2 regions of the Ligilactobacillus salivarius genome follow, and region 2 is predicted to be linked to the other one. Evidence: a T-box and tRNA genes for the amino acid it is inferred to sense, from the RefSeq annotation. Region 2 holds a T-box; the other holds one or more tRNA genes.
What was found. The T-box of region 2 lies ahead of leuS (leucine--tRNA ligase). A T-box ahead of a tRNA ligase gene usually reads a tRNA of that ligase, here a tRNA-Leu.
Positions count from the first base shown of each region.

Region 1: it has a tRNA-Leu gene. The T-box ahead of leuS (leucine--tRNA ligase) is inferred to sense a tRNA for this amino acid. The anticodon was not compared.

Region 1 is NZ_CP117983.1:1,284,684-1,294,522, forward strand. It holds gene PTA89_RS06395 (C1 family peptidase) at 79-1,413, shown strand; gene PTA89_RS06400 (bacteriocin immunity protein) at 1,623-1,976, shown strand; gene PTA89_RS06405 (2,3-bisphosphoglycerate-dependent phosphoglycerate mutase) at 2,146-2,820, opposite strand; gene PTA89_RS06410 (AEC family transporter) at 2,842-3,786, opposite strand; gene PTA89_RS06415 (beta-ketoacyl-ACP synthase III) at 3,845-4,825, opposite strand; tRNA gene PTA89_RS06420 (tRNA-Leu) at 4,916-5,001, opposite strand; gene PTA89_RS06425 (SprT family protein) at 5,048-5,485, opposite strand; gene PTA89_RS06430 (Tex family protein) at 5,478-7,649, opposite strand; gene nadE (ammonia-dependent NAD(+) synthetase) at 7,719-8,546, opposite strand; gene PTA89_RS06440 (nicotinate phosphoribosyltransferase) at 8,566-9,839, opposite strand, start outside.
Region 2 is NZ_CP117983.1:531,389-541,227, reverse strand. It holds gene pepV (dipeptidase PepV) at 1-841, opposite strand, end outside; gene PTA89_RS02565 (NAD(P)H-hydrate dehydratase) at 957-1,808, shown strand; gene PTA89_RS02560 (pseudouridine synthase) at 1,839-2,555, opposite strand; gene PTA89_RS02555 (putative polysaccharide biosynthesis protein) at 2,566-4,212, opposite strand; gene PTA89_RS02550 (amino acid permease) at 4,332-5,669, opposite strand; gene leuS (leucine--tRNA ligase) at 5,912-8,329, opposite strand; T-box leader at 8,402-8,609, opposite strand; gene metK (methionine adenosyltransferase) at 8,660-9,839, opposite strand, start outside.

The DNA of each region.
Region 1 (9,839 bases), 750 kb from region 2:
TTTTTCTAACATTATTATTTATCTTTTAGCTAAACTGTCTTACAATTAAATTAACTTATCTTAAGGAGGGTGATCACTGTGTCTGAAGCAATTAGCAGTGAACAATTATCAAAATTTCATCAATTAATTGAAGATGATCCAAAATCCAGAGTTTTAGAACGTGCAGTTTCTAAAAATGGAATTTTAGCTACAAGTGCTGATTTCCACTCTGAAGTTAATATGGATCCTGTCTTTTCAATTGATCTTGATACAGGAGATGTAGCAAACCAAAAACAATCTGGCCGTTGCTGGATGTTTGCTGCTCTTAATACTATGCGCCATGATTTAAAGAATCGTTTTGGTGTAGCTAAGGACTTTGAACTATCTCAAAGTTATACATTTTTCTGGGATAAGCTAGAAAAATCCAATTATTTCTATGAAAATGTTATTAAAACAGCTTCTCTTCCAACTTCTGATCGTAAAGTATCTTGGTTAATGACAACACCTCAACAAGATGGTGGTCAATGGGATATGATTACTGCAATTATCAGAAAATATGGTGTAGTTCCTAAGAGTGTAATGCCTGAAAGTTATAATTCTTCAAAATCAAATGAATTAAATTCTACTCTTAATCTAAAATTGCGTAAGGATGCTGTTGATTTACGTGAATTAGTTAATAGTAACGCTAGTTTTGAAGAAGTCGCTTCTTTCAAGGAAAAGAAACTTGCTGAAATTTATCGTATCTTAGTTTATACATTGGGTGAACCACCTGTTAATTTTGACTTTGAATATCGTGATTCTGATAATAACTATCATATCGATCAAGATTTAACTCCTCAAACTTTCTTTGAAAAATACGTAAATTGGAATCTTGACGACTATGTATCAATTATTAACGCACCTACTGATGACAAGCCATATAATCATATGTACACTATCGAAATGCTTGGTAATGTCCTAGGCGAACGTGAAGTAAGACATTTAAACGTTGATATGAACACCTTCCGTCAAGTAGCAATTAAGCAACTTGAATCTGGTGAAAGTGTTTGGTTTGGTTGTGATGTTGGTCAAGAATCTGATCGTAAGAAAGGTATCATGGATACTGAATTGTATCACAAAGATGAACTATTCGATGTTGACTTTTCAATGTCTAAAGCTGAACGCTTAGATTATAGTGAAAGTTTAATGACTCACGCTATGGTATTAACTGGTGTAGATCTAGTTAATGGCACTCCAACTAAATGGAAAGTTGAAAACTCATGGGGAGATAAAGTTGGTACTAAAGGATTCTTCGTTATGAGTAATAACTGGATGGAAGAATATTGTTATCAAGTTGTTGTAAACAAGAAATTCTTACCTGAAGAATTACAAAAAGTTCTTACTGAAGAACCTAAAGTCTTAGCTCCATGGGATCCAATGGGTTCATTAGCTTAGTTTAACTTAAATAGTCATTTAAGAAATTATTTGACAACAACTAAGGTGATTGCTTTTTAATCACCTTATTACATATTTTTAATTCTATCTCTTATCATTAATATAGAGATAAATAAAAGTGATTTAGCAATAATATCACATACAAACATAAAGGCTGTAGATTAAATACAGCAACTGCTATTTCACTGCAAACAAGGTATAGTATAATTATGGAAAGAACAAAACTTATTAATCAAGCACAAACTGATATCAAAGAATTATTAGGGATACTCAATAATTATGAAAAAAAACAATCTGAATTGTTAGATATTATTGATGTTTTAGCACAAGTTTATCGTAAATTACCTGAAACTAAAAATCCTGAAGCATTACTTAATCGATTGGTTAATTACATTCGTAGTGTAGCTTTAGCTGGACGAATTCACTTTCCAACTAATGAAGAAAAATTAATTGCTGATATTGGCGTCTTGGGACAAAGAGCTGGTTTAAATGGTGTCTATATGGCTGACTACTCTGCTAAATCTCAATTCTATAGCATTTTCGAAGAAATTCCTCGTCATTAATTGAAGAATTTTAATTATCGTTAATACTAGGGCAACTTCATATTCTAATGAAGTTGTCTTTTTGTATTTCTAAGTATAAAAAGCTCTATGAAAACTACTAGTTCCTCATAGAGCTTTTTTCCTAACAACAAAAAATTAGTCAACTATATTCAATATTCACATTAATTTTTCATTTTAATATTTTCTTTGAGATTACTCGAAGTTTATTATCTAATTCATAAATAATTGGTTCAGCATTAGCAACTTCTACGCCATCAATTCCTTCATCGCTAATAATTTCAATATATTTAATCATTGCTCTTAACGTACTTCCATGAGCAATCACAATTTGATTATTTCCATGTAATAACTCAGGTGCTATCTCATCAACCCAATATGGTAGTATTCGATTGTAAGCATCCTTTAAACTTTCTGCACGTGGAATAATTGTAGAAGGATATTTCTTATATTTAGGTTCTTCTATCCTTTCATCCAACATAGGAGGAACGGTATCAAACGATCGTCTCCATAAAGCAACTTGGTGTTTTCCATATTTACGCTTTGTAAATTCTTTATTTAATCCCCTCAATGCTCCATAATGACGTTCGTTTAATCTCCAAGTCTTTTCAAGTGGTATCCATGACTGATTAATTTCATCTAATACAATCATTCCCGTTTTTATAGCTCTCTCTAACAAAGAAGTATGAGCTTTAGTAAAAGTAATATTTTCTTCTTTTAATTTTTTTCCTGCAACTTTAGCTTGTTCACAACCTTTAATTGTCAATGGAACATCTGACCAACCAGTATAAATATTTGCCTCATTAGCCGTACTTTCCCCATGTCTAAGCAATACAAGCTTAACCAAAATTCATCACTCTCTTATCTATCAGATATTTTGCGTTATTACCATCAATATTGGAACAACAATTAATGATGTTAACGTGGTTTCTGTAACCATTACAGCTGCATATTCCGAATCTGCTCCATATAAGTTAGCTACAACAGGAGCATTCGTCATAACTGGCATCGCTGCTTGTAAAATAAATACTTGCTTCATTAACAAAGGAATATTAGTAGGTGTAACTAGTATGTACATCATTAGAGGAGCTAAAATAAATCTCCCTAATAACAACAAAAGATTATCTTTTCCAATAGAGATTCTATTAAGTCCTGCTTTAGAAATTGAAATACCAATAAAAATCATAGACAATGGTATTGTCAAATTACCTAGATATAATAAATCTGAGTTAACAAATGTCGGTAATTTCACTTTTAACAATACAAAGATAACCCCAACTATAAATCCCAACAATGGAGGTGAAAATATTTTACCTAATGTTCTTTTTAAATCAAAAGCTGTTTTCTTATCACCATCTCTTTGGATTAAGTAAGTACCAATTGTCCAAAAAAATGTTGTATTAGCCATATAATAAATTAATACATAGGGGATACTTTTATTACCAAATAAGGCCATATTAATCGGTAAACCTACAAAAACTGTATTAGAGTTAAAAAACATTGAAGTAAATAAACCCGCATGTTTATCCTGGATTTTAAAAATATGAACAACGGCAAAAGCAATTCCCATCAAAATTAACATCGAAATTACCGGGAATCTCAAATCAGGTATCATTCGTAATAATTCTTTAGCTGAAAATTTACTAACAATTGTCCCCAACATATAACAAGGTAATGATACTTGGGTAACGATTTTAGCAATTAATTTGGTTGATTTATCATCAAACCATCCCTTTTGCTCTAAAAAATATCCCACAGCAATCATTACCAAGATTACTAATACACCGGAGATACTCTGGAAAAATACTGCCATCTAATCACTCTTTCTCTATCCTTAATTAATGAATAGTATAACATACAATTATCATCAATTATTCACCAAATTCTAAAAGAATAGATCCATAAGCTAAACCAGCACCAAAACCTGTTAATAGAACTTTACCTGTTATATTTTCATCTTCAAACTTTCTAGCCAAGGCTAATGGTATTCCAACAGAAGAAGTATTACCACATTCCTTAACATCAGTCGCCACCCTATTTAGAGGAACTTCAATCTCTTTTGATATAATTTCTATCAATCGTAAATTAGCCTGATGAGTTACAACATACGATAAATCTTTGGAGTTCACTTTATTTGTCTCTAAAAACTCCTTAATATGCTTAACTATATCTGTTGTTACAAAATTATAAACTTCTCTTCCATTCTGATAAAAAGCGTCCATACTTGGATAATTATCACTAGATATTTCCTTAAGAGGAGTAATTCTACCACTATGAATAACTTCCTCATTTCCTACCGTAACCAATTTCTCAGATAAATAAATGTTTTCTTTTTCATCATCAGTCGCCTCTACAATCATTCCAGCAGCACCATCGCCAAAGAAAACAGCTGATGTTCTATCCTTAAAATCCATCATTTTAGAATTTGTTTCAGCACTAATTACCATTGCTCGACGATATAAACCTGAAACTAAAAATTTATGGGCTGTACTTAAAGCATAGATAAACCCAGCACAAGCTGCAGAAATATCAAAGGCAAAAGCTGACTTTAAATTTAACTTCTTCTCTACAATAGCTGCTGTAGATGGTGTAATTGCATCTGGAGAGATAGTTGATACAATTAACAAATCTATGTCCTCTGGCTTAAGATTTGCTCTTTCTAGAAGTTTTTTTCCTACTTCAGTAGCTAAATCTGACGTATTTTCATTAAAAGCATAGTACCTTTGCTTAATACCTGTATGACTTTGAATCCACTCATCAGATGTTTCCATAATTTTGCTCAAGTCATCATTTGTCACAACATTATCAGGTAGGTAACCTGCTATAGATACCATTTTTATTCCCTTATTCATAAAGAACCTCACTTTATTTTTAGTCATCAAAATATATTATAAAATAAAAAAGCATAGTAGCCAATATAGACTCCTATGCTCACCTCTGTATGCGGGTAAATGGATTCGAACCATCACGGGCAATAATGCCCACCAGATCCTTAGTCTGACGCGTCTGCCAATTCCGCCATACCCGCGACAACAGAGATAATTATATCAAGTTTAACCCTATTTAGCAAGTGCTTATTCAATTAATTTTAATTTCCCGTGACAATGAGAACATACATATTTGCTAGTATTTATTTTTCTTTGTCGATAATACTTTTTTCCACAATTTTGGCAAACATAAATATCTTTATAGCTTGCCTTTAAAGTTGGAGCATATCTTAAACCTCCAACTTTTTTCAATAATATTTTAAAATCTTTATCCCTATGCTGATGCCCATAACCATTAATATGGAGATGATAATGGCATAGTTCGTGTTTAATGACACCTATCAAAGTATCCATATCACATTCTGTTAACATCCTAGGATTAATATCTATATTATGATTACTTAAAAAATACCGTCCCCCAGTTGTCCTCAACCTACTATTAAACTTTATTTCGTGCTTAAATTCTCTATTAAAATAAGAATTAGAAATTTTTCGAGTTAGTTCTAATAGTTCTCTATTATTCATTTGGATTTACCATTGTTAATTGAATTCTCTTTCTATTTAGATCAACATCTTCAACCCAAACAGTAACTATCTGTCCTACCGCAACTACATCTCGTGGATTAGAAACATATTTCTTACTTAGTTTTGATAAATGCACTAGTCCATCTTGTTTTACACCAATATCAACAAATGCTCCAAAATCAACAACATTTCTTACCGTACCCTCTAGTTGCATTCCTGCTTTTAAATCTTCTATTTTTAAAATATCTGATTTCAATAAAGGCATTGGCATACTTTCTCGACCATCGCGCCCTGGTTTCATCAAACTTTTTACAATATCTTTAACAGTTATTACTTCTAATTCATTATCTATTGCATATCTTTCAACATTAAATTTCGCTAACTTATCGTTTATAGTGTTAGTACCCATATCTTCTTTAGTAATACCTAGATCCTTTATCAATTTTTCTGCTAGCGTGTAACTTTCTGGATGTATATCTGTATTATCTAGAGACTCATTCCCATCAATAATCCTTAAAAAGCCTGCCGCCTGCTCATAAGCTTTAGGACCTAATCTAGGAACCTTTTTTAACTCTTTTCGATTTTGAAATTTTCCATTTTCTTCACGATAAAGAATAATATTTTGAGCTGTTGTTTTATTCAATCCAGAAATATAGGTTAGTAATTGGATACTAGCTGTATTCAAATTCACACCAACTTTATTAACTGCAGTTTCAACAGTCGCTTCAACTTCGCTATCTAGTTGCTTTTGTGGTAAATCATGCTGGTATTGTCCCACACCAATTGATTCAGGATTAATCTTTATTAATTCTGCTAAAGGATCTTGCAATCTTCGAGCTATACTTACAGCCGAACGTTCTTCTACGTTAAAATTCGGGAATTCATCTCTTGCTATTTCACTTGCTGAATATACAGAAGCTCCTGATTCATTTACAATTACGTAATATACTTCTTTATCTATCTTCTTTAAAACTTCTGCTACAAATTTTTCTGATTCTCGACTTGCTGTACCATTCCCAATTGCTATCATGTCAACATTATATCTATTTATCAATGTCTCTAATTTTTCAGCAGCTTCTTTTCTTAATTCAGGATTTGGTTTCTCGCCTTTATGCTTTTCATGTGGATAAATCACATCTTTAACTAAAAATTTCCCAGTCTCATCAATAATCGCTAATTTACAACCAGTTCTAAATGCTGGATCCATTCCTAAAATAATTTTATTTTTCAAAGGAGCTTGCATTAATAAATTGTACAAATTCTCACCAAAAACTTTAATAGCCTCATTTTCAGCTTTTTCAGTTAAAGTTGCTCGAAGCTCTCTTTCAATGGCAGGTTTGATAAATTTTTTATACGCTTCAGTATATGCCATTTCTACATAGTCATTACTTGTACTTTTCTTACTACCAATTATTCTAGAATGTAAATATCTTAGCGCATAATCGTCATCTGTACTTATTTTTACTCGTAAAATTCCTTCTTTTTCACCGCGGTTAATTGCTAGAATTCGATATGATGTTAATTTAGACACTACTTGTTCGAAATCATAGTAATCTTCATAGGTACCATTTTCATCTTTCTTACTATCTTTTTCCTTAGCAATTAATACTCCTTTTCTAGACATTTGCTTTCGCACCCAATCTCTTAATTGTGCTTCTTCACCAAATGCTTCTGCTAAAATATCAACAGCACCATTTAAGGCAACTTCTTCATCAGGTACTTCTTTATTAAGATACTTCTTAGCTTCTACCATTGGCGCATCGCTATTTACTCTCAATAACCACTTAGCTAATGGTTCTAATCCATTTGCAACTGCCTTTTGTGCTTTAGTTTTTCTTTTCTTCTTATAAGGTAAATAAATATCTTCGACCTCTTGAAGAGTACTTGCATTATTTATTTTATTTCTTATATCTTCTGTAAGTTTATTCTGTTCTGAAATTTTCTTAAGAACTTCACTCTTACGTGTTTCTATCTTTTCATTTCTTTGATAAGTTACTTGGATTTCTCTTAATTGGACTTCATCTAAACTTCCAGTTAGTTCTTTTCTATATCTAGCTATAAAAGGAATAGTATTTCCTTCTTCTAGCAATTCAATTACTTTTTCTATTTTTTTAGGATTATACTTTAATTCAGCATTAGTTAATTTTAAAACTTTTTTATCCATCGATACTTTCCTTTCTCATAATAAAAAAGTTAGGCTTGTCTTAGAACTTACCTAACTTTTAAAAAACATCTATTTCCAAAATGTATCGTATACATTAATTGGCATATGACGTTTATGTTCTGTTTTTAAGAACCAATTTTCAATTTTTTCTGCTACATTATCAGCTACTTCTTTACCTTCTAGATAATCATCAATATCGTTATAAGTAACACCTAAGGCAACTTCATCAGGTAAGGCTGGTCTATCTTCTTCCAAATCAGCAGTTGGAACTTTCTTGTATAAATGTTCAGGTGCATTCAATAATTCTAACATCGCTCTTCCCTGACGTTTATCTAAACGCCAAAGTGGAGTAATGTCTGCACCACCATCACCATACTTGGTATAGAAACCTGTAATTGCTTCAGCTGCATGATCTGTACCTACCACTGCTCCTGAAACAGCACCAGCAATTCCATATTGAGCAATCATTCTTTCACGTGCCTTAATATTACCCTTATTAAAGTCACTAATTTCAAGTCCATTTTCTTCGATACTTTGAACCATTGCATCAGCTGCTTGTTTTATATTTACTCTAACAGTCTTATCAGCTTGCATAAATTCAATTGCATCCATAGCATCTTGTTCATCAGCTTGATCTCCATAAGGTAATCGTACAGCAATAAATTGATAAGCATCGTCGCCTGTTTCTTCACGCAATTCAGAAATCGCCATTTGAGATAACTTTCCAGCTAGGGTAGAATCTTGTCCACCAGATATTCCCAACACTAATGCTTTTAGAAATGGATGTTTTTTCAAATAATCTTTTAGAAAATCTACTGAACGACGAATTTCTTCTTCCGCATTAATTTCTGGCTTTACTTTCAATTCATTGATAATTCTCTCTTGTAAAGGGCGCATAATTAAACCTTCTTCTCTTTTAAATTTTACCACTATTAATTTTTTCATGAATATCATGGATTATCTTCATCTTATTATCATAACAATCTTTAGATAAATCAACAGGATATTCTTGTGGATTCAATTCTCGACGATATTCTTCCCACAAACTATCCAATCTTTCATGGGCATATTGTTTAATTTCATTCAAGGATGGTAAGTCATATACTTGTTCACCATCAACAAAAATATCTTTTAATAAAGGTCTTGCAGTAAAATCTTTGACTTTCTTGTTAATATAAGTATATTGAGGATGGAACATGTATAATTCTTCTTCATTACGTGGATCTTCATACCATAAAGCAACGTAATCTCCTTCAGACTTTCCATCAGCCTTCTTATTAATTCTCCATACTTGCTTACGACCAGGTGTAGAAACCTTGCTAGCATTACTTGAAATCTTAATAGTATCTTCCATTTCACCATTTTCATCTTCAATGGCTACCATCTTATATACCGCACCTAAGGCTGGTTGGTCATAAGCTGTTATTAACTTAGTACCTACACCCCAAACACTAATCTTAGCACCTTGCATTTTCAAGTTCATGATTGTTTTTTCATCTAGGTCATTTGAAGCATATATTTTAGCATCTTTAAATCCTGCTTCATCTAATTGTTCGCGCACACGTTTAGATATATAAGCCATGTCACCAGAGTCTATTCTTACACCTAAGAAATTAATCTTATCGCCCATTTCTTTAGCGACTCTGATAGCATTTGGAACACCACTCTTCAATGTATCATATGTATCTACTAAGAATACACAATCTTTATGTGTAGTTGCATATGCTTTAAATGCTTCATAATCATTACGATATGCTTGTACGAGTGCATGAGCATGGGTACCACTAGCAGGAATACCAAAAATCTTTCCTGCACGTACATTACTTGTAGCATCAAAACCACCAATATAAGCTGCTCTTGTTCCCCAGATGGCTGCATCTAGTTCTTGAGCACGTCTAGTACCAAATTCCATTAAAGCATCATTTCCAACAACAGAACGAATTCTAGCAGCTTTAGTTGCTATCAAAGTTTGATAATTTACAATATTTAAAATAGCAGTCTCAACTAACTGACAATCTACCAAAGGACCCTCAACTTGAATTAATGGTTCTTTGTTAAAAACGACTTCTCCTTCAACAACAGAACGAATTGTAGCAGTAAATTTGAAATTTCTAAGATAATCAATAAAATCATCTTTGTAACCAACTTCATCCCGTAAGTATTCCAAATCTGTCTCAGTAAATTTCAACT
Region 2 (9,839 bases):
AAGTTCCTGCATTTTCGCCATTACGTGGTTCTTGTGCATGAGCAGCCTTACCAATTAAGGATAATTCTAATTTTCCATCTTTAATTTCTGCATCGCCACTTAAAACACTATTTTCAGCAACATATTGCTTGAAATCAGCAGCCATACTTTCAAGATCATTACCTTCAACAACGGCTACTGCATCGCGTGGAACCATGTTGTCACGTAAACCAGAATCAAAGGATAATAATTTTAATTCATCACCATTTTTACCATCGAATTTTACAAGCATACTGAAATTACCTTTTTCACCATTGATGATTGGGAAAAATGCATCTGGTGAAAAACCAATTGTTGGTTTAGGCATTTTTTCAAAGTAGTGAGTCATTCCTCTCCAACTACTTTCTTCATCAGTACCTAAAATAAAACGTACACTCTTTTTAACTGGTAGTCCTAATTCTTTAACAATTTTTAGTCCATAATATGCTGCCATACTTGGTCCTTTATCATCAGAGGCACCACGAGCATATAATTTTCCATCTTTAATAACTGGATCAAATGGATCTGTATCCCAACCTTTACCTGCTGGCATTACGTCAACGTGTGCTAGAATACCTAAATCTTCTTTACCATCTCCAAATTTAATGTGTCCAGCCATACCATCAAATTCTTCAACTTCAAATCCATCACGTTTACCAATATTCAAAAAAGCATCTAGAGCTTCTTTGGGTCCTGGTCCTAAAGGTGCATCAGCTGTTGCTATGCTCTCATCTCGTACACTTTCAATTCGAAGCATTGTTTTTAAATCTTCGAGAATATCGTCTCGTCTTTTTTCAACTTCTGCTTTCCAATCTATTGCCATTCTATAATTCATCTCCTAAAAAATGTTTACTATTTAATAATAGCATAATTTTTTCAAAATAAACGAATTTTGAATTATAATAATTATATCTTAAAAAAAGGCTGGTGTACTATTTATGGAGATTACACTTGATATTTTACAAAAGGTTATTAAAAAACGTGAGCCTAACAGTCATAAAGGTAATTTTGGTAGAGTATTGCTCGTTGGCGGAAATATTAACTATGGTGGAGCTATAATTATGGCTGCTTCTGCTGCTGTCCATGCTGGAGCTGGTCTAGTAACCGTTGCAACTAACAAAGAAAATCTATCTTCATTACATTCCGTTGTACCAGAAGCAATGTTTATTAATTTTTTTGACAAGGTATCTCTTACAACTTCTATTTCAACAGCTGATGCAGTAGTTGTAGGTCCTGGATTAGGTACTGATAATAGAGCTAAAGAAGTTCTTGAAGTTACATTAAGTAATATCTCTGATAATCAACTTTGCATAATTGACGGCTCAGCAATCACTCTCATATCTGAAAATGATTCCTTAAAAGAATTGATTACTAATGATAAAAAAATTATTTTTACTCCTCACCAAATGGAATGGCAAAGACTATCTGGTATTCCTATAGATAAACAAATTGATGACATCAACTTACAAAAACAAACATTACTAAATGCTACTGTTATTTTAAAAAAGCACCATACTACTATTTATCATCAATCAGGCACTGTTGATAATTTAACAATTGGTGGTCCTTTTATGTCGACTGGTGGTATGGGAGATATATTAACTGGTATCTTAGTCGCATTTATCACACAATTTAAAGATAGTTCACTAGATGAAAGAATTAATGCGGCTGTTTATTTACACAGCTATATAGCTGAAAACTTATCTCATAAATACTATGTAACATTACCAACAGATATTATTAAAAAGATTCAAAAAACGATGTTGAAAGTTATTTCTGAACAAAAATAAGGAGAAGGGACAAATTTAGTCCTCTTCTCCTTATTTTATTAAATTTAATTCTTTTTCTGTCAACTCTCTATATTCTCCTCTTTCCAAAGTATCATCTAATTCAAGCAGTCCTATCTTTACTCTATCTAGTTCTAACACTCTTTGAGACACTGCTCCAAACATTCGTCTAACCTGGTGATATTTTCCTTCATGAATGATAACCCTAACCTTACTTGTATCATCTTTTTTAGAATACGATATTACATCAAGGTGTGCAGGTTGTAATTTATCCCCATTGGCTAATTCCATACCTTGGGAAAATATTTTAACCTCTTTTTCTGATATTTTTCCAGTAACTACTGCCTCATACGTTTTAGGTATATGTTTTTTAGGAGAAATAATATTATGAGCAAATTTTCCATCATTTGTAATGATTAATAGCCCTGTTGTTTCTTTATCCAGTCTACCTACAGGAAATAAATCTTCTTTTCTTCCAGGAGAATCTATCAAATCAATTACCGTCTTATCTTTATCATCTTTGGTAGCTGATACGACTCCCACAGGCTTATTTAACATATAATATACTTCTTTGTTATTCAAGGCTAAAAGTTCCCCATCTAAAAAAATTTTATCTGAGTCTTCGTTTATTTTTATCTTTCCGTCTTTGACAACTTCACCATTTAACCTTACTCTCTTAGACTTTATAACCTTTTTTGCTTCCGCTCTTGTGAACTTTCCTGTTTGACTTAAAAACTTATCTAATCTCATATACATCACGCTATTTAATTCTTAATATTCTTCTTAAAAAGTTAGCTCTAGCACCTAAAATATCATCAGCTAGTCTTGCCTTCAAACTTAAGAAAGCATAAATATATCCTCCAATTCCCGCTCCAATTATTAGCACAATAGTGGATTGGAATTTGCTATATGTATTTGTTACTTTTCCTAAAGCAAAAGATATAACGAGTACTACAATAAACATAAATAGGCTGAATAACATCATCATATTAGTATTTTTCTGTAATTTATTAATATTTAAATTATATTTGAAATACAAGTATCTAAAAATTAATACATTACTTACGGTCATTCCTATACCTGTAGCTGCTAAAGGACCATATACATGTAAAAATGCTGTTAATGGGAATTGTATTATAACTTTGACAATCATTCCAATTACCGCAAATTTAATTGCTATTGTATTTTCATATATTCCTTGAAGTAATGCTGCTAAAACCATAAATAAGCCTAATGCTAAAGCTATATATGATGAAAAGGCTAATACAAAGATACCTGTATAATCATATGGATAGAATAAAACATATAGTGGTCTGGAAACTGCAGCCATTCCAAAAGAACAAGGTAACATTACAAAAAAGAATAATTCTATCGAATCTAATAAAGCAGCTGAAACTTCTTCATTATCATTTTTTGTAACAGCTTGAGACAATAATGGAATTGCAGTGTCAGCCATCGCAGCAGCAACTGAAATAGTAATCATTATCAATTTATTGGCATTTCCCGCAAATAAAGCATATAATGCATTAATTTCTTTAGTACTATAATTAGTAACAAAACTCATAATTGTTGGAAAACTAAATTGATCAAATAAATTATACAAAGTTGTAGTTGAACCAATAATGATAAAAGGTATCGATTGATACAATATTTCCTTTATTAATTTTTTGTCAGAAACTTCCAACTTATTATTACTATGAGCTAAAAGATAATTCATAGTTGGTCGCTTACGCCAATAATGCCACAGTAAAACTAATAAGCCACCAATCGCACCAATAAAAGCTGCAAAAGTTGATTGAACCACTGCACTTTGATAGCTTCCATGTAACACTTGAGTAATTAAATATGTTGCTGCTAACATATAAACAATTCTAGCAACTTGTTCTACTAATTGTGATATAGCGAACGGAGCCATATCAAAATATCCTTGGAAAAAACCCCTAGTTAAACTCATTACTGGAATCAATAGCAATGTAACTGCTAAAGAACGATATACAGGAATAACTGCCACATCCCCTTGAGAAATTAATGGAGCAATAAACCATAAAATCATTGCACTGATAATTCCTAAAAACATCATTACACCTAAACTTCGCTTAAATAATCGCCTACCGATTCCATATTCATTAAGAGAATTATAATGTGCAACTTGTTTACCCACTGCAGATGGAATTCCAGCAGTAGACAGCATCAAAAATAATGCATAAACAGTATATCCCTTAGTAAATAAGGCATTTGCTTGTAAATAATTAACTCCAAACCAAGTTGCCCATGGAATAATATAAATTGCTCCCAGAATTCTAGAAAAAATACTCCCAGCTGTCATCCAAGCTGAGCCTTTCAACATTTTTTCTTTAGAAGAAGTTTCTTCTAAATCTTTTTTTATTTGTTCATTATTATCATTCATTTTTATGTAATTCCTACTTCCAAAAAATACTTAGCCCATTAATTTTAAATCATTTTACTAATGACTGCAAATAAGCATTTAAAAAAGCCAGTTAGGATAATTCTAACCAGCTTTATAAACTACTTTCTAGCTTTAAAGAAATATATTGCTCCCAAAATTCCAAACCAAACTATTGAAAAGATAAGTGACATTAATGTATTGGTATTAAAAGTTAATAAAACTAATACTAAAACAAAAAAGATTATTGTTATAACATTACTTACCGGATACAATGGCATCGGAAAAATTTTTTCATTATTATTTGGGCTATTTTTTCGATATTGATAGTGACACCAAACTAATGCAATCCATACAAAAACAAAGCTAACTGTTGCTACACCAGAAATAATATCAAAAATACTCTTAGGTAGTACATAATTCAATATAACTATTAAAAATAATGAACTTGAAGAGAATAACAATGATTTAACTGGGATACTCCGATTATTAGTTTGACCAAAAGATTTAGGTGCATGACCACTATGTGACAAAACAAATAAAGTTCTACTTGTGCTAAAAATCGCACTATTACATGCTGATAATGCAGCTGTTAATACTACAAAATTGATAATTCCAGCAGCAAATTTGATACCAATTCCATTAAATACTTGCACAAATGGACTAGAAGTTGTAACAATTTCATTCCAAGGATAAATACACATCAATACGAACATTGAACCTATATAGAACAATCCTATTCTAAAAGGTAATGTATTGATTGCTTGTGGAATATCTTTTTCTGGATTAGCTGTTTCTCCAGAAGCTAGACCGACCATTTCAATACCAGTAAAAGCAAATATAACCATTGGAAAAGCTGCCATAAATCCTATTGCCCCTTTAGGAAAGAAGCCACCATGATTAAATAAATTCATGATACTAACTTCATTCCCGCCTACATTTGCCTGGGTGAGCAATAAGATAATACCTGTACCTATTAATGCTAAAATCGCTAAAACTTTAATACTAGAAAACCACGATTCTAATTCACCAAATAATCCTACACTGAGTAAGTTGAAAATTAATAGAACAAGAATGATTATCAATGCTGTCAACCATTGAGGAAGATTCGGAAACCAATATCTTAAATAAATACCACTAGCAGTTAAGTCAGCCATTGCCAAACTTGCCCAACATAACCAATAAGTCCATCCTATAATGAACTCCCATCCTCTTCCCATGTATACCTTAACAAATTCAATAAATGAATTTTTACTTTTATCAGATAAAATTAATTCACCAATTGCACGCATCATAAAAAAACAAAAAATACCCGCAATTAAGTAGGCTAATATCAGAGCTGGTCCTGCCTTTTGAATTGCTGAACCTGATCCCAAGAACAACCCTGTACCTATCGCGCCACCAATTGCTATCATCTGGACATGCCGATGTGTTAAAGCTCGAGATAATTCATTTTTCATGTAAAATCTCCTTTATAATTTAGGATTTTCAGAAAATTTTTATATTGTAACTACCATTTTATAAAAAATTCCTTTAAGTAGCAAGTATACTTCCGAATAAATATTTTTTTCTCTCCATTAATATTCACCTTTTTGGGTTTCATAAATTTTTAGTATTACATATTAGAGAGATTAACTATAATAAAAAAGATCCGTACTTCATGAGATACGAATCTTTTAACTTAATTACTAATATTAAAATTTTATTTTGCTACTACAATTGATACTAACTTACCAGGAACTGCAATAACTTTTTTAACTTCTTTATCAGCAAGTTCTTGTTTTATTCTTTCGTCATTCAAAGCTAGATCTTGTAATTCTTCACGACTAGCATCTTTAGACACTTGTAAATGTTGTCTTACTTTACCGTTAATTTGAACAACAATTTCTACAACATCTTCAACCAACTTACTTTCATCATAAGTTGGCCATTTAGCATATGCTATGCTACCTACATGACCAAGCTTAGACCATAATTCTTCCGTGATATGAGGGACAACTGGTGATAGTAATTTCACTAAGCCTTCCACATATTCTAATGGTAATGAATCTGCTTTATAAGCATTATTAACAAAGACCATTAATTGGGAAATTGCAGTATTAAAATGCATAGCCTCATAGTCTTCTGTAACTTTTTTAACAGTTTCATTATATATCTTATCTAAATCATGATTGTTAATTGTAGTTACTCTGTCACGCAAATTATCATTTTCATCAATCAATAAATTCCAAACACGGTTGATGAACTTATGTGCTCCACCAAGTCCTTCTTCACTCCAAGGAATAGATGCATCTAAAGGTCCCATGAACATTTCGTATAAGCGTAATGTATCTGCTCCATATTGTTCAACAATATCATCTGGATTAACTACATTTCCTTTAGACTTAGACATCTTTTCATGGTTAGAACCTAAAATCATTCCTTGGTTTACCAATTTTTGGAATGGTTCTTTAGTTGGAACTACACCTAAATCATATAAGAATTTATGCCAAAAACGAGCATACAATAAATGTAATACAGCGTGTTCAGCACCACCAACATACAAGTTTACAGGTAACCATTCTTTTAATTTTTCATAATCTGCTACTTCATGATTGTTATGTGGATCTATATAACGTAGGAAGTACCAGGAACTACCAGCCCATTGTGGCATAGTATTAGTTTCACGACGTCCTTTTCTACCATTTTCATCAACAACATTTACCCAATCATCTAAGTTAGCTAATGGACTTTCACCAGTTCCAGATGGCTTAATATCTGTTGCTTTAGGTAAATATAAAGGTAATTCATCTTCTGGAACTAAAGTTGTTTCACCATCTTCCCAATGAATTACAGGAATAGGTTCGCCCCAATAACGTTGTCTAGAGAATAACCAATCTCTTAAACGATAGTTAACTTTCTTTTCCCCTACTCCATTTTCTTCTAGCCAATTATTTATAGCATCAATGGCTTCTTCTTTATCCATACCGTTTAGGAAATCAGAATTGATATGAACTCCATCACCAGTATATGCTTCTTTTTGAACATCTCCACCTTCGATAACTTGTACGATAGGCAAATCAAACTTTTGAGCAAATTCATGATCTCGTTCATCATGTGCAGGAACAACCATTACCGCACCTGTTCCATATGAATTTAAGACATAATCAGCAATCCAAATAGGTAATTTTTCTCCACTTACAGGATTTACAACATAACTACCTGTAAATACACCTGTTTTATCTTTAGCTAAATCTGTTCTTTCTAAATCTGATTTATGAGATATTTTTTCTATGTATGCTTCTACCTCATTTTCATGTTCAGGAGTTGTTAATTGCTTAACCAATTCATGTTCAGGTGCCAATACTAAAGCTGCAACACCAAATATTGTATCTGGACGAGTAGAAAATACCTCAATCTTTGTATTTTCATCTCCTGAAACAGGAAAGTTTATTGCTGCACCAACTGAACGACCAATCCAATTACGTTGTTGTTCTTTAATTGCTTCTGGCCAATCTAAATCGTCTAAATCATCTATTAAACGATCAGCATAAGCTGTGATTTTTAATACCCATTGACGCATTGGCTTTCTAATAACAGGAAAACCACCACGTTCAGTTTTACCATCAATAACTTCTTCGTTGGCTACAACGGTTCCTAAATCTGGACTCCAGTTAACTGGAACTTCAGCTTCATAAGCTAATCCTTTTTTATACAATTGTTCAAAAATCCATTGAGTCCATTTATAGTATGCAGGATCAGTAGTGTTAACTTCTCGATCCCAATCATATGATAAGCCTAAAGATTTAATTTGACGTCTGAAATTATTAACATTCTTTTTAGTAAATTCACGTGGTGAGTTCCCTGTATTCAACGCATATTGTTCAGCAGGTAAACCGAATGCATCCCATCCCATTGGGTGTAAAACATTATATCCTTGCATTCTCTTCATACGAGCCATTATATCTGTAGCTGTATACCCTTCAGGATGACCTACATGAAGTCCTTGCCCAGATGGATATGGAAACATATCTAAGGCATAATAATTCTTTTTATCATTATCTTCAGTTGTTTTGAATGTTTTGTGTTCTTCCCAATATCTTTGCCACTTTTTTTCTATTTCAATATGCTTATATGACATCTATTTCCATCCTTTCAAAAAAATAATAAACTTCTGTAGATAAAAAAAGCCTATACGAAATAAAACTATTCCGTATAGGACGAAAAACTCGCGGTACCACCTATATTCCAATCAAATGATTAGCTCTCTTCTTTTCTAACGGAAAGTACCGTCTTCACCTACTAATTTCAATGAAGAAACATCTAAGGCGAGTTCAAATCTCTATTTAGTACATTCACACCAACCATGTACTCTCTTAAATTAAAATACAGACTCTACTATTCCTTATCTACGTTCATATTATAATTTACAATGATAATACCAAAATAGTATATCTATTTCAAGAGAAATTTAGAAATCTAACTCTTTCTTCAATTCATTTATCTTATCAGTTTTTTCCCATGGTAAATCAATATCTGTTCTACCAAAATGTCCATATGCTGCAGTTTTCTTATAAATAGGTCTACGTAAATCTAACATTTTGATGATTCCAGCAGGTCTTAAATCAAAAACTTTTCTAATTGCATCAACTAACTTTTGATTTGAAACTTTTCCACTACCAAATGTGTTAACGGAAACTGAAACTGGTTGAGCTACTCCTATTGCATAAGATATTTGAACCTCAACTTGAGATGCTAATCCTGCAGCTACGATATTTTTAGCAATATATCTTGCAGCATAGCTTGCTGATCTATCTACCTTTGTAGCATCTTTACCAGAGAATGCCCCACCACCATGATGAGCATATCCACCATAAGTATCAACAATAATTTTTCTACCAGTTAAACCAGCATCACCTTGTGGTCCACCTATTACAAAACGACCAGTTGGATTAATAAAATACTTTGTATTTGAATCTAAATATTTATCAGGTATTACTTTAGTGATAACTTGATCCATTACATCTTTTCTAATTTGATCTAGTGAAATATTTTCATCGTGTTGTGTAGATAAAACAACTGTATCTATTCTTAACGGTTGATTATTGTCATCATATTCAACTGTCACTTGTGCTTTAGCATCAGGTCCTAAATAGGCTAAAGTTCCATTTTTTCTAACTTCAGCTACTTTTTTCATTAAATGATGACTAAGTGAGATTGGCAATGGCATCAATTCTGGTGTTTCATTTATAGCATATCCAAACATCATTCCTTGATCACCTGCACCAATTTGGTCAAGTGGATCTACATCTCCATTTTTTACTTCAAGAGAATTATCAACTCCTAAAGCAATATCTGGAGATTGTTCATCTATAGCTGTTATGACGGCACAATTATCACCATCAAACCCATATTTACCATTTTTGTATCCAATTTCTTTTATAGTTTCCCTAACAACTTTTTGTATATCAATATGTGCTGTTGTGGAAACTTCACCCACTACTACTACTAATCCTGTAGTTACTGTAGTCTCAACAGCGACCCTTGCCTCAGGATCTTGTTCTAACATTGCATCTAAAATTGAATCACTTATTTGATCTGCAATTTTATCTGGATGACCTTCTGAAACTGATTCAGAAGTAAAAAGGTGT